Alloalcanivorax dieselolei B5: one gene and its partner. Each later gene encodes a partner of the first gene's protein in a complex. Links are inferred from orthologs where the notes say so. Each region holds a gene or a part of one and is shown in the gene's direction. Other genes may lie near its edges.

Evidence for each region.
Region 2: the proteins of xseA (region 1) and B5T_RS04265 are in contact, whole or in part, in a cryo-EM structure (PDB 8TXR), measured with the Escherichia coli proteins. The link is inferred for Alloalcanivorax dieselolei B5 from one-to-one orthologs.

What each region holds. Positions count from the first base shown.
Region 1 is NC_018691.1:1,289,286-1,295,429, reverse strand. What follows is about bases 1-2,804. They hold xseA (exodeoxyribonuclease VII large subunit), read left to right. Parts: upstream 1-628; coding sequence 629-1,981; downstream 1,982-2,804. Other genes in these bases: B5T_RS05915 (ATP-binding protein), read right to left, coding at 1,947-2,804; guaB (IMP dehydrogenase), read right to left, coding at 1-398. In the rest of the region: more of B5T_RS05915, read right to left, coding at 2,805-3,833; B5T_RS05910 (type 1 periplasmic-binding domain-containing protein), read right to left, coding at 3,830-4,684; B5T_RS23720 (TonB-dependent receptor plug domain-containing protein), read right to left, coding at 4,779-6,144. UniProt on the Escherichia coli protein: Bidirectionally degrades single-stranded DNA into large acid-insoluble oligonucleotides, which are then degraded further into small acid-soluble oligonucleotides.
Region 2 is NC_018691.1:924,469-928,742, reverse strand. Bases 1-2,666 are described here. They hold B5T_RS04265 (exodeoxyribonuclease VII small subunit), read left to right. Parts: upstream 1-1,048; coding sequence 1,049-1,285; downstream 1,286-2,666. Other genes in these bases: dxs (1-deoxy-D-xylulose-5-phosphate synthase), read left to right, coding at 2,277-2,666; B5T_RS04260 (polyprenyl synthetase family protein), read left to right, coding at 1,275-2,177; B5T_RS04270 (hypothetical protein), read right to left, coding at 264-611; B5T_RS04275 (response regulator transcription factor), read left to right, coding at 1-257. In the rest of the region: more of dxs, read left to right, coding at 2,667-4,199. UniProt on the Escherichia coli protein: Bidirectionally degrades single-stranded DNA into large acid-insoluble oligonucleotides, which are then degraded further into small acid-soluble oligonucleotides.

The sequences.
Region 1 (6,144 bases):
ACGATGCCCACCACCTGCTCGCCTTCCACCACCGGCACACCGGAAATGTTGTTGGCTTCGGTGAGACGCAGCAGCTCCGCCACGGTGGCATCCGGGCTGATGGTGATCGGATCCTTCACCACGCCGGATTCGTATTTCTTCACCGCGCGCACCTGACGGGCCTGGTCCTCCAGCGGCATGCTCTTGTGCAGGATACCGATGCCACCTTCCTGGGCCATGGTAATGGCCAGCCGGTGTTCGGTAACGGTGTCCATGGCGGCGGAGACCAGCGGGATATTCAGTTCGATTTCCCGCGTCAGGCGCGACTTGAGGGACACATCCTTGGGCAGTACATCCGAGTGGGCAGGCAGGAGCAGAACGTCGTCAAACGTCAGGGCTTCTTGGGCAATTCTGAGCATATTGCACCGTGGGAGCTGGGGGAGATTCGGCCTGGCCGAAGATGCCGGGCGGCACCGGACGGTCATGGGGCGCCGCCACGTCAAACCGGACCAAAGGCTCCGTTAAATTAAGCGGGGCATTATACGGTATGGCGGTCCTTCGCGGCAATCGGGGATCGCGGTGGATAACGCCCCTGTCCTGTGGGAAGCAACGCTTGCGACGACGGCGGGGGGCGCTTACATTGCGCGACATGACTTCATCACGCACCGAACCCTATTCCATCAGCCGTCTCAATCTGGAAGCCCAGGGACTGCTGGAAGGCAGTTTCCCGCTGATCTGGTTGCAGGGGGAGCTGTCCAATCTGTCCCGTCCCCGTTCCGGCCATTGGTATTTCAGCCTCAAGGACGATCGCGCCCAGGTCAACGGCGCCATGTTCCGCAATCGCAATCAGTTGCTACGCTTCCAGCCCCGAGATGGCCAGCAAGTGTTGGTGCGCGCCCGGGTCACGTTGTATGTGCCGCGTGGCGGTTTCCAGCTGGTGGTGGAGCACATGGAAGAGGCCGGCGAAGGGGCGCTGCGGGCACAGTTCGAGGCGCTCAAGGCGAAACTGGAGGCGGAAGGGCTGTTCGCCAGCGAACGCAAACGCCCCCTGCCCCGCTGGCCACGCCGCATCGGCGTGATCACCAGCCCCAGCGGCGCGGCGGTGCGCGATGTGGTGCAGGTGCTGACACGCCGCTGTCCCGGCATTCCGGTGCTGGTCTACCCGGCGGCGGTACAGGGCGATGAAGCACCAATGCAGCTGCGCCGGGCACTGGACCTGGCGGTGCGCCGGGCGGATTGCGACGTGCTGATAATCGGCCGTGGCGGCGGTTCGCTGGAGGATCTGTGGGCGTTCAATGATGAAGCCCTGGTGCGGGCGGTGGCGGCTTGCCCGATTCCCATCGTCTCGGCGGTGGGCCATGAGGTGGATGTGGCGCTGACCGATTTCGCCGCTGATTTGCGCGCGCCCACGCCGTCGGCGGCGGCGGAGCTGGTGAGCCCGGATGGCGAGGCGATTCTGGCGCGGCTGGATCAGTTGCAGCGCCGCCAGCACCGGGCGGTGGCGGGCACGCTGCAATACCGACGTCAGCGGCTGAGCCAGCTGGCCCACCGGCTGCAATTGCGCCACCCGCAACGGGAGCTGGAGCAGCGCCGGCAACAGGTGGACGAATACCAGGCCCGTCTGCAACGGGCGCTGCAACACAAGCAGACGCTGCTGCAGGCGCGACTGGATCGCTTGAAAGGACGGGTGATGCAGCAGTCCCCGCTTCAGCGGCTGGCGCTGCAGCGGCAACGTCTGCTGGGCCTGCAACGGCGGCTGCCGGTGCCGCTGCTGCACCAGCGCAGCCAGTTGCAGCAGCGGCTCACCGGGCTGGGCCGGCGGCTGCACACCGCCAGCCCGCTGGCAACGCTGGACCGGGGTTATTCGCTGACGCTGGCCGAGGGCCAACCGCTGCGTTCGGTGCAAACGCTGCGGGAAGGCCAGACCGTGGAAACGCGGCTGGCGGACGGCCGCTTCGAATCTAAAGTCACCCGGCTTCCGCCGTCTTCAGATAACGACTGAGCAATTTCGCCAGCAATTGCCGGCGGTAGGGTTTGGCCAGGTGGTCGTCCATGCCCGAGGCGAGGCAGCGTTCCCGTTCCTCTCCCAGGGCGTTGGCGGTGAGCGCGATGATCGGCACCGGCGAGCGGCCCGCCGCCCGTTCCCAGCGCCGGATCGCCCGGGTCGCTTCCAGACCGTCCATCACCGGCATTTGCACGTCCATCAGCACCACATCGAAGTTTTCCCCCTGGATGGTGTTGAGCGCGGTTTCGCCGTCGCCACAGCTGACCACTTCCAGCCCCAGATTTTCCAGCATGCGCGCCGCCACCATGCGGTTGACCAGGTTGTCTTCCACCAGCAGGGCGCGGCCGCGCAGGTGGCCGTCATCGATACGCGGGCCGTCGCTGGCCTGCTCCCCGGCGGCCCGGGCACGCACGCGCAACCGCAGGGTGAAGCAACTGCCCTCCCCGGCCCGGCTTTTGACGGCCAGATCGCCGCCGAGCATCTCCGCCAGGCGCCGGGCGATGGCCAGCCCCAGGCCGGTGCCACCGTAACGGCGTGACGGCGACGCGTCCAGCTGCGAGAACGCCACGAACAGGCGGTCGCGCTGGGCGTCGGAGATACCGATGCCGGTGTCGGTGACGGACAGCGACAGGTTCATCAGGCCGTGCTCGTCGGCGGAGGCCTGGATGGTCACCCGCACCCCGCCCTGCTCGGTGAATTTCACCGCGTTGGAGATCAGGTTGCTGAGAATCTGCCGCAGCCGCGTGGGGTCGGAATACAGGTCATAACCTTCCAGTTGCTCCAGCCCTTCCAGTTCCAGGTACAGGCCTTTGTGGCGGGCCACGTAGCGAAAAGTGCCGATGCAGTTTTCCAGTAGCGGGCCGGGGGCGAAGAAGGTCTGATCGATGTCCATGCGCCCGGCTTCGATGCGCGAGAAATCGAGGATGTCGTTGATCACTTCCAGCAAGTGGCCGGTGGATTCCAGCGCCGCCTGGGTGTACTCGCGCTGCTCCTCGTTCTGCCGGGTGGTTTCCAGCAGTTGCAGCATGCCGAGCACGCCATTCATGGGGGTGCGCAGTTCATGGCTCATCATCGCCAGGAAATCGGTTTTCGCCTGGCTGGCCTGCTGCGCGCTGCGATGGGCCTGCCGCAATTCCCCCATGGCCCGTTGCTGATCGGCACGGGCGCGCTCCAGACCGGAGGCCAGTTCGTTGATGTCCCGTTGCAGGTCCGACAGCTCCCCCTGCAGATGGTGGTCGCCGCGGGCGCGGTAATCACCGCCGCGAATCACCCGCACCAGGCCGGACAGATAGGACAGCGGCTCGGCGATGCGGCGGGCCAGATAACCGGCGCACACCAGGCCCACCATCATCGCCAACAAGGCCGGCACCAGGCTGGCGGCGAGGATCTCCTTTTGCCGCGCCGCCAGCAGTTCCGGAGCCAGCCCCAGCACCACTTCGCCGACCCGGTCTCCGGGATCCACATAACGCTCGGTTTCAGAGGCGGACAGCGGCTGCCGATAGATGCCGGCGCGGAATTCCAGCAGTCCGCCGCGCCCGTCGCTGGTGGCCCGGCCTTCGCTCAATAGCACCTGGCCGGTCTCGTCACGGAACGCCACGTAATAGACGTCCGGACGCTGCAGCGCCATGTTGGCGTGACGGCGCAGCTCCGAAGTGTTGCCGGAGAGCACCCCGTACTCGGCGGCGGCGGCCAGCTGGCGGGCCAGGAAGCCGCCCAGTTCGCGCACTTCGTTGTCGGCGTCCTGCAGGCGCTGCCAGGTGAGTGTCACCAGCACCAGAACCAGCATGATCAGCGCCGGTATCACACCGAGCCAGCGCAGCTGCCGGCGAATCCCCCCCTGGGCCATCATGGCTGTTCCTCCCATTTTCGTTGTAACGCCCGGGGTTCCCAAAGCGGCAGGTTATAGGCGCGTGCCACGTGCTCATTGACGCTGATGCTGCTGTCCTCGACAAAATCCGGCAACGGCCAGTGCCCTTGTTGCCGCCATTGGTGGAGCCAGCGCAATGTTTGCCGTGCCAACGCCGGCAAAGAGGGATGGACACTGGCGACACTGCCGGCGTTGACGAAACCCTGGCCGGGCCCGACCACGGGCACTCGTTGGCGGTAGCCGGAGAGTAAAATGAGTTTGGCGGTGCCGGCGTTGAACAGCGTCTCGTCTTCCGGCAGTAACAGCAAATCCCATTGCGGCAAGTGCCTTCTCAACAGCGGTCCGATACCGGCGGCGGAGGAAACCGACACCCAATCCAGTTGCAGGGCAGCGGTGGCCGCCGAAGGCAGTGGCTGCCAGGCACTGTCGGGGCCATACAAAACGCCAACGCGGCTGACACCGGGAAAGAGGATTTCGATCAGGCGCAACTGCTGCTCCAGCGCCACCCCACTCAGGATCGCACTGCACTGGCAGTTCCGGCGTCTGGCCTCATCGACCACCGCCGGCGGCACCGAAACGCCAAGCACCGGCCCGCCCTCCTCCACGGCGCGCCGAAACGGACCGGCGCCCAACGCCAGGGTTACGTCGGCGCCGCTCTCCACCAGACTCCAGGACAGCAGCGGCGGCACCTGCTCCAGGGCCAGCAGAAAGGCGCCGCGCTGCTGCGGCTGGTCGCTGATCACGCGCACCCGCAACGGATCGTCGGCCGCCGCCGACAGGGAATATAACGCGAGGGTTGCGAGCAGAATCCGGGCCTTCCTTGACCAGCGCACGCTCAGTGACCTCCCCGCGGTGCGACACCGATCCGCTCCCCGCCGGTTAAGGCGAAGAGTCGGACGTTATGGAAAAGGCGTCGCTCCGTCATAATCAGAACCGCAAAGCCAGGGTTAACCAGAATCGTTCATCGGCCCGGTAGCGATTCTCCGTGAACACCACCGGCTCGTTTTCCAGGAAGTGCTGCACCAGCAGGCGGGCCTCCAGATGGGTGGGGCCCAGGGCACGGCGATAAGCCAGTTGCAGGTCCAGGCGTTCGTACGGGTGATTGTTGTAGTCCCGCGCCAGGTAATAACCGCTGGAAAGCCACCAGTTCCGCAGAGCGTGCCATTCCCACAGGGCGCTGCCGCTGTCGCGGGCGGCGAAGCGTAATTCCGTGTCACGGTTGCTGCGGGTATGGATGTGGGCGCCGCTGAGACGCAACCAGTGACGCGCACCGGGCCGCCAGCTAAGCTGCGCTTCGGTGCCGCGGTGGGTGACCTTGCCGCTGTTGTCGGCGTCGAAATTCACCGGACTGATGGGGCCGCTGATCAGATCCCAGAGTTCTTCCTGGAAATAACGCAGGTCCAGTTCCATCTCACCGAAGTGGCCGTAGTAGCCCCATTCCCGGGAGCGGATGCGTTCCGGTTTGAGATTGCCATCGGCCTGTTCGCTGACGAAGAAGTAAGCCGGATCCCAACCCAGCCAGTCCGCGGTGCGGTCGCCGAAAGGCCCGTTGAGCCGGCTGATCGGCGCGTTGGAATGGGCCTGGTCCTCGTAGATGTCCGGCGAGCGCAGGCCGCGGGCGTACACCCAGCGCAAATGGTGCCCGGGCATCAATCGCCAGGACAGACCGACGCGTGGCGTGAAATGCTCGCCGTTGAGGTCATCGTATTCCCAGTACCCGCCCAGATTGGCGGTGAGTCGGGACAACGGCTTCAGCGCCAGATTGGCGAAAGCACGGCGGCTGACGTTATCGGCGGTCCCGCTGAGGTAGGTTTGCGAGCTGCCCCGGTCGTAGCGAAGATTGAGTCCCGCCACCAGCCGCGCCCACTGGCTGATCTGAACGGTATCCTGAATCTCCAGATCGTAGCGATGCTCGTGCACATCGAGGTAGCTGGTGCCACAAAAACGGTCGGCGCCGCTACTGAGCAAGGCGGCGTAGCGCTGCCGCACCGCCGGGTCGGCGGAGGCGGCGGACAGCGTGGCGTCGATATCACCCTCGTTGGCCCAATACAGATCCCGCATTTCCCGGGAGAAAAACAACCCGCCACCGGCACCGTGCTGCCCGGTAAGCGGGTCGAAATAGCACATGCTCAGCGGCAGTTTTTCATCGGAATACTGGGCGTAACCCGAAACTTTCAGTTGGTGCCAGTCGGACAGCTGGCGTTCCCACACCATGCCGGCGAAGGCGCTGTCGTCGCGCTGTATCGCCAACCCCTGATAGTCGCCCAGCCCGCGCAGACTGCTTTCCGGCGCC
Region 2 (4,274 bases), 370 kb from region 1 along the record:
GTCAGCCGATCAAGCTGACACACCAGGAATACCGGCTGGCCTTTCTGCTGTTCAGCAATCTTGGCCGCCCATTGGCCCGAGCGTATCTATACGAGTATGTCTGGGGTAAAGACGAGCAGTTCTCGTCACGCACACTGGATGTACATATCTACCGTGTCCGCCGCAAGCTGGGGCTGACCCCGGAACACGGCTGGCAGCTCAATGCTGTATACGGCTATGGTTATCGCCTGCAGGAAGCCGATCCCTCCGCCGCTTAGGGCCTGTCAGCCCTGGGACAGTGGCAAGCCGCTGCCTTCCCACTCCGTGTACACCAGCACCGACCCGCCCGTCGTCAGCGCCCGCTCGAACGCGTCACGCACCGCCGGCCGGGCCTGGTGCAGTTGCCCTTCGATGAGAACCCCATCCCGGGCAACGAGAACCTCGCCCCACCCATGTTCCCTGGCCACCCGTTCCATGCGCGAATAATCGTGGTACCCACAAAGACGATATTGGCGGGAGAACACCATCAGCGGCTGCCAGGCCCCCACCCTCTTGTCTTGCGCCTCCTCACCAGCAGCGAGAGCACAACCAATGAACACATGGATCTCGTAGGTGGAATTGGCGCCCACCATCGCTCTGTCCCCTCTTTTATTATTGTTTGCTGTCGGCCGGGCCGACTTTCCTATCGAAAGGGAACGGCGGAGGGAAATAAACCACCCGAATTAAGGGGACAGAAAAAAAGCCTGGAATGACCCGAATGAACCGGCCTCTGCGGTCCAGAGAAGAGGGAATTGAGGTGAGACGAGCGGGGAGAAAGAGCCCCCGCCGGTACCGCAAGCGAGACGCCATAGGGAAAGGAGATCAGAGGAAGAAGCGGCTTGCGGCGGCCAGCGGGCATTTCACTATAGGCGCCCCACCAAAACCTCGGAAGCCCCCTGTTAGACCTATTTGGAATCAATGGCGTCTGCTCATTCCCACCCCCCCGATTCTCCGCGGCACCAGGCTCCGCGCCACCGATTGACCCGGCCTGGCGCCTCCGTTAACGTTGCGCCGCCCACGGAGGAAAACGATGGCCAAGCAAGTCCCGCAATTGGAAGAATCCCTGGATAACCTGGAAGCCCTGGTGGAACGCATGGAATCCGGCGAGATGACCCTGGAAGAGTCTCTGCGCGCTTTCGAGGAAGGGGTAAAACTCACCCGCCAGTGCCAACAGGCGCTGTCCCGGGCCGAGCAGAAAGTACAGATCCTGCTGGAACAGGATCCGGACGCCGAACCGGCCCCCTTCGAGGCCCCCGATGGCCAGTGACAAACCGGGCCTGGGCCCTTTCGCCGACGACACCCGCGCCCGCCTGGAGCAGGCTCTGCTCATCTATTTGCCGCAACCCGCCGACAGCGATGCGCCACGCCTCGCCGAGGCCATGCGCTACGCTGCCCTGGCCGGCGGCAAACGGATTCGTCCCTTGCTGGTGTACGCCGCCTGCCAGTTGAGCGGCGGCACGCCGGAACAGGCCGATGTCCCCGCCACGGCAGTGGAACTGATCCACACTTATTCGCTGGTACACGATGATCTGCCGGCCATGGACGACGACGACCTGCGCCGCGGCCAGCCCACCTGTCACCGCGCCTTCGACGAGGCCACCGCTATTCTGGCCGGCGACACTCTGCTCACGCTGGCGTTCGAACTGCTTGGCGGCGCCGGCGATTATCCCGCCGCCACCCGGGCCGGCATGGTGCGCACCCTGGCCGGGGCCGCCGGGGCCGCCGGCATGGCAGGGGGCCAGATGCAGGATATGGAGGCCGAGGGCCGCCTGCAGCAGGTCAGTGCCCTGGAACGCATGCATTACCTGAAGACCGGCCGCCTGATTACCGCCAGTCTGCACCTGGGTTATCTGGCGGCGAACCGCCCGGATCCGGCCCTGGAGCGGGCTCTGCTGGCTTTCGGCGACGCCATCGGCCTGGCGTTTCAGATTCAGGACGACATCCTTGATGTCACCGTGGATACCGCGCATCTGGGCAAGCCCAGCGGCTCGGATGAAAAACAAGGTAAAAGCACCTTCCCCGCCCTGATCGGTCTGGAGGCCAGCCGCGAACGGGCCCAAACCCTTTGCCAGCAGGCCCGCGAGCACTTGCAAAGCCACGGAGAAGCGGCCCGCCCTCTACTCGATCTGGCCGATTATATCGTCCGCCGCGGTCACTGACGGGGTTGCCTCAACCCCGCTATAATGACGTTTTCCGCACCCGCCCGGCCTTGGCCGGCCGCCGGCGGCGGAACATCGCAGCTCCGTTCAGAGGCAGTTATGCCAAAGACCTTTACCGACATCCCGCTCACCCGCCCGGCCACGCCGCTGCTGGACAGCATCCACGCTCCGGCGGATTTGCGCCGGCTGGCACCGCACCGGCTCGAGCAGCTGGTGGACGAACTGCGTGCCTACCTGTTGTTCGCGGTGGGCCGCAGCGGCGGCCACTTCGGCGCCGGCCTCGGCGTGGTGGAGCTGACCGTGGCACTGCATTATCTGTTTGATACGCCCCATGATCGCCTGGTATGGGACGTCGGCCATCAGTGTTATCCGCACAAGATTCTCACCGGGCGCCGCGAAGCACTGACCAGTATCCGTCAGCGGCATGGCCTGTCCGGCTTTCCCAAGCGTAGCGAATCCCCCTATGACACCTTCGGCGTGGGCCATTCATCCACCTCGGTCAGCGCCGCCCTGGGCATGGCTCTGGGCGCCCGCCAGGGGGACAAGGACCGGCGTACCGTGGCGGTGATCGGCGATGGCGCCATGACCGCCGGGCAGGCGTTCGAGGCTCTCAGCCACGCCGCCCACACCCGCGCCAATCTGCTGGTCATCCTCAACGACAACACCATGTCCATCGGCCACAACGTGGGCGGTCTGGCCAACTATTTCGCCCGCATCTGGGCCTCCAAGACCTATATCGCGCTGCGCGAAGGGGGCAAGAAAGTGCTGTCGGCGATGCCGGCGGCCTGGGATTTCGTGCGTCGCACCGAGGAGAGCATGAAGAACATGGTGAGCCCGGACATGCTGTTCGAGGCCATCGGTTTCAACTACATCGGCCCCATCGACGGCCACGACCTGGACGAGCTCACCGCCACCCTGGAGAACATGCGTGACCTGGAAGGGCCGCAGCTTCTGCACGTGTACACCACCAAGGGCAAGGGCTTCGCTCCCGCCGAGGCGGACCCGGTGGGCTATCACGCGCTCAACAAGATCGAGCCCAAAGCCAAGGTGGAAGTGGCCAAACCGGCCAAGGCCAAAGGCCCGAAATACCAGGACGTGTTTGGCCAGTGGCTGTGCGACATGGCCGAGCGCGATCCACGGGTGGTGGGAATTACCCCGGCCATGTGCGAGGGCTCGGGCATGGTGGCGTTCCGTGACCGTTTCCCGGACCGCTATCACGACGTGGCGATCTGCGAACAGCACGCGGTAACACTGGGCGCCGGTCTCGCCTGCGAAGGCCAGAAACCGGTAGTGGCGATCTACTCCACCTTCCTGCAACGGGGCTACGACCAGTTGATCCACGATGTCGCCCTGCAGGATCTGGATGTGACGTTTGGCCTGGATCGCGCCGGCATCGTTGGTGAGGATGGCGCCACCCACGGCGGTGTTTTCGACCTGGCCTACCTGCGCACCGTACCCAACATGGTGATCGCCGCGCCCAGCGATGAAAACGAATGCCGGCAACTGCTCTACACCGCCTGGCTGCACCAGGGACCGGCGGCGGTCCGCTATCCCCGCGGCACCGGCCCCGGCGCCATTATTGAAGACAACATGACACCGTTGCCACTGGGCAAAAGCCGGGTGCTGCGGGAAGGCAAGGGACCGGTGACGATTTTGTCCTTCGGTGCTCTGGGCGAAGCTGCCCGCGAGGCGGGCGAGGCCCTGGACGCCACTGTTCTCGACATGCGCTGGGTCAAGCCGCTGGACCGCGACGCGATCCTCGGCGCGGCCACCAGCCACACCCTGCTGGTCACCCTGGAAGATCATCAACGCATGGGCGGTGCCGGCTCCGCGGTGAATGAGCTGCTCATGGATGAAGGCGTGGTAATGCCGGTGCTGAATCTGGCGCTACCGGACGAATTCGTCCACCACGGCAAGCGGGAAGCGCTGCTGGCCGACCACGGCCTGGATGCCGCCGGGGTCGAGCGTCAGATTCGGGACCGTTTGCAGCGACTGGACGCGGCCCTGCCCAATCGGGCGTAAACGGGGCATTCGCTGCCAACAGAAGGGGCTACGGAGCCGCTGTAGGAGCTTGCCTGCAAGCGAATATCCCAACGC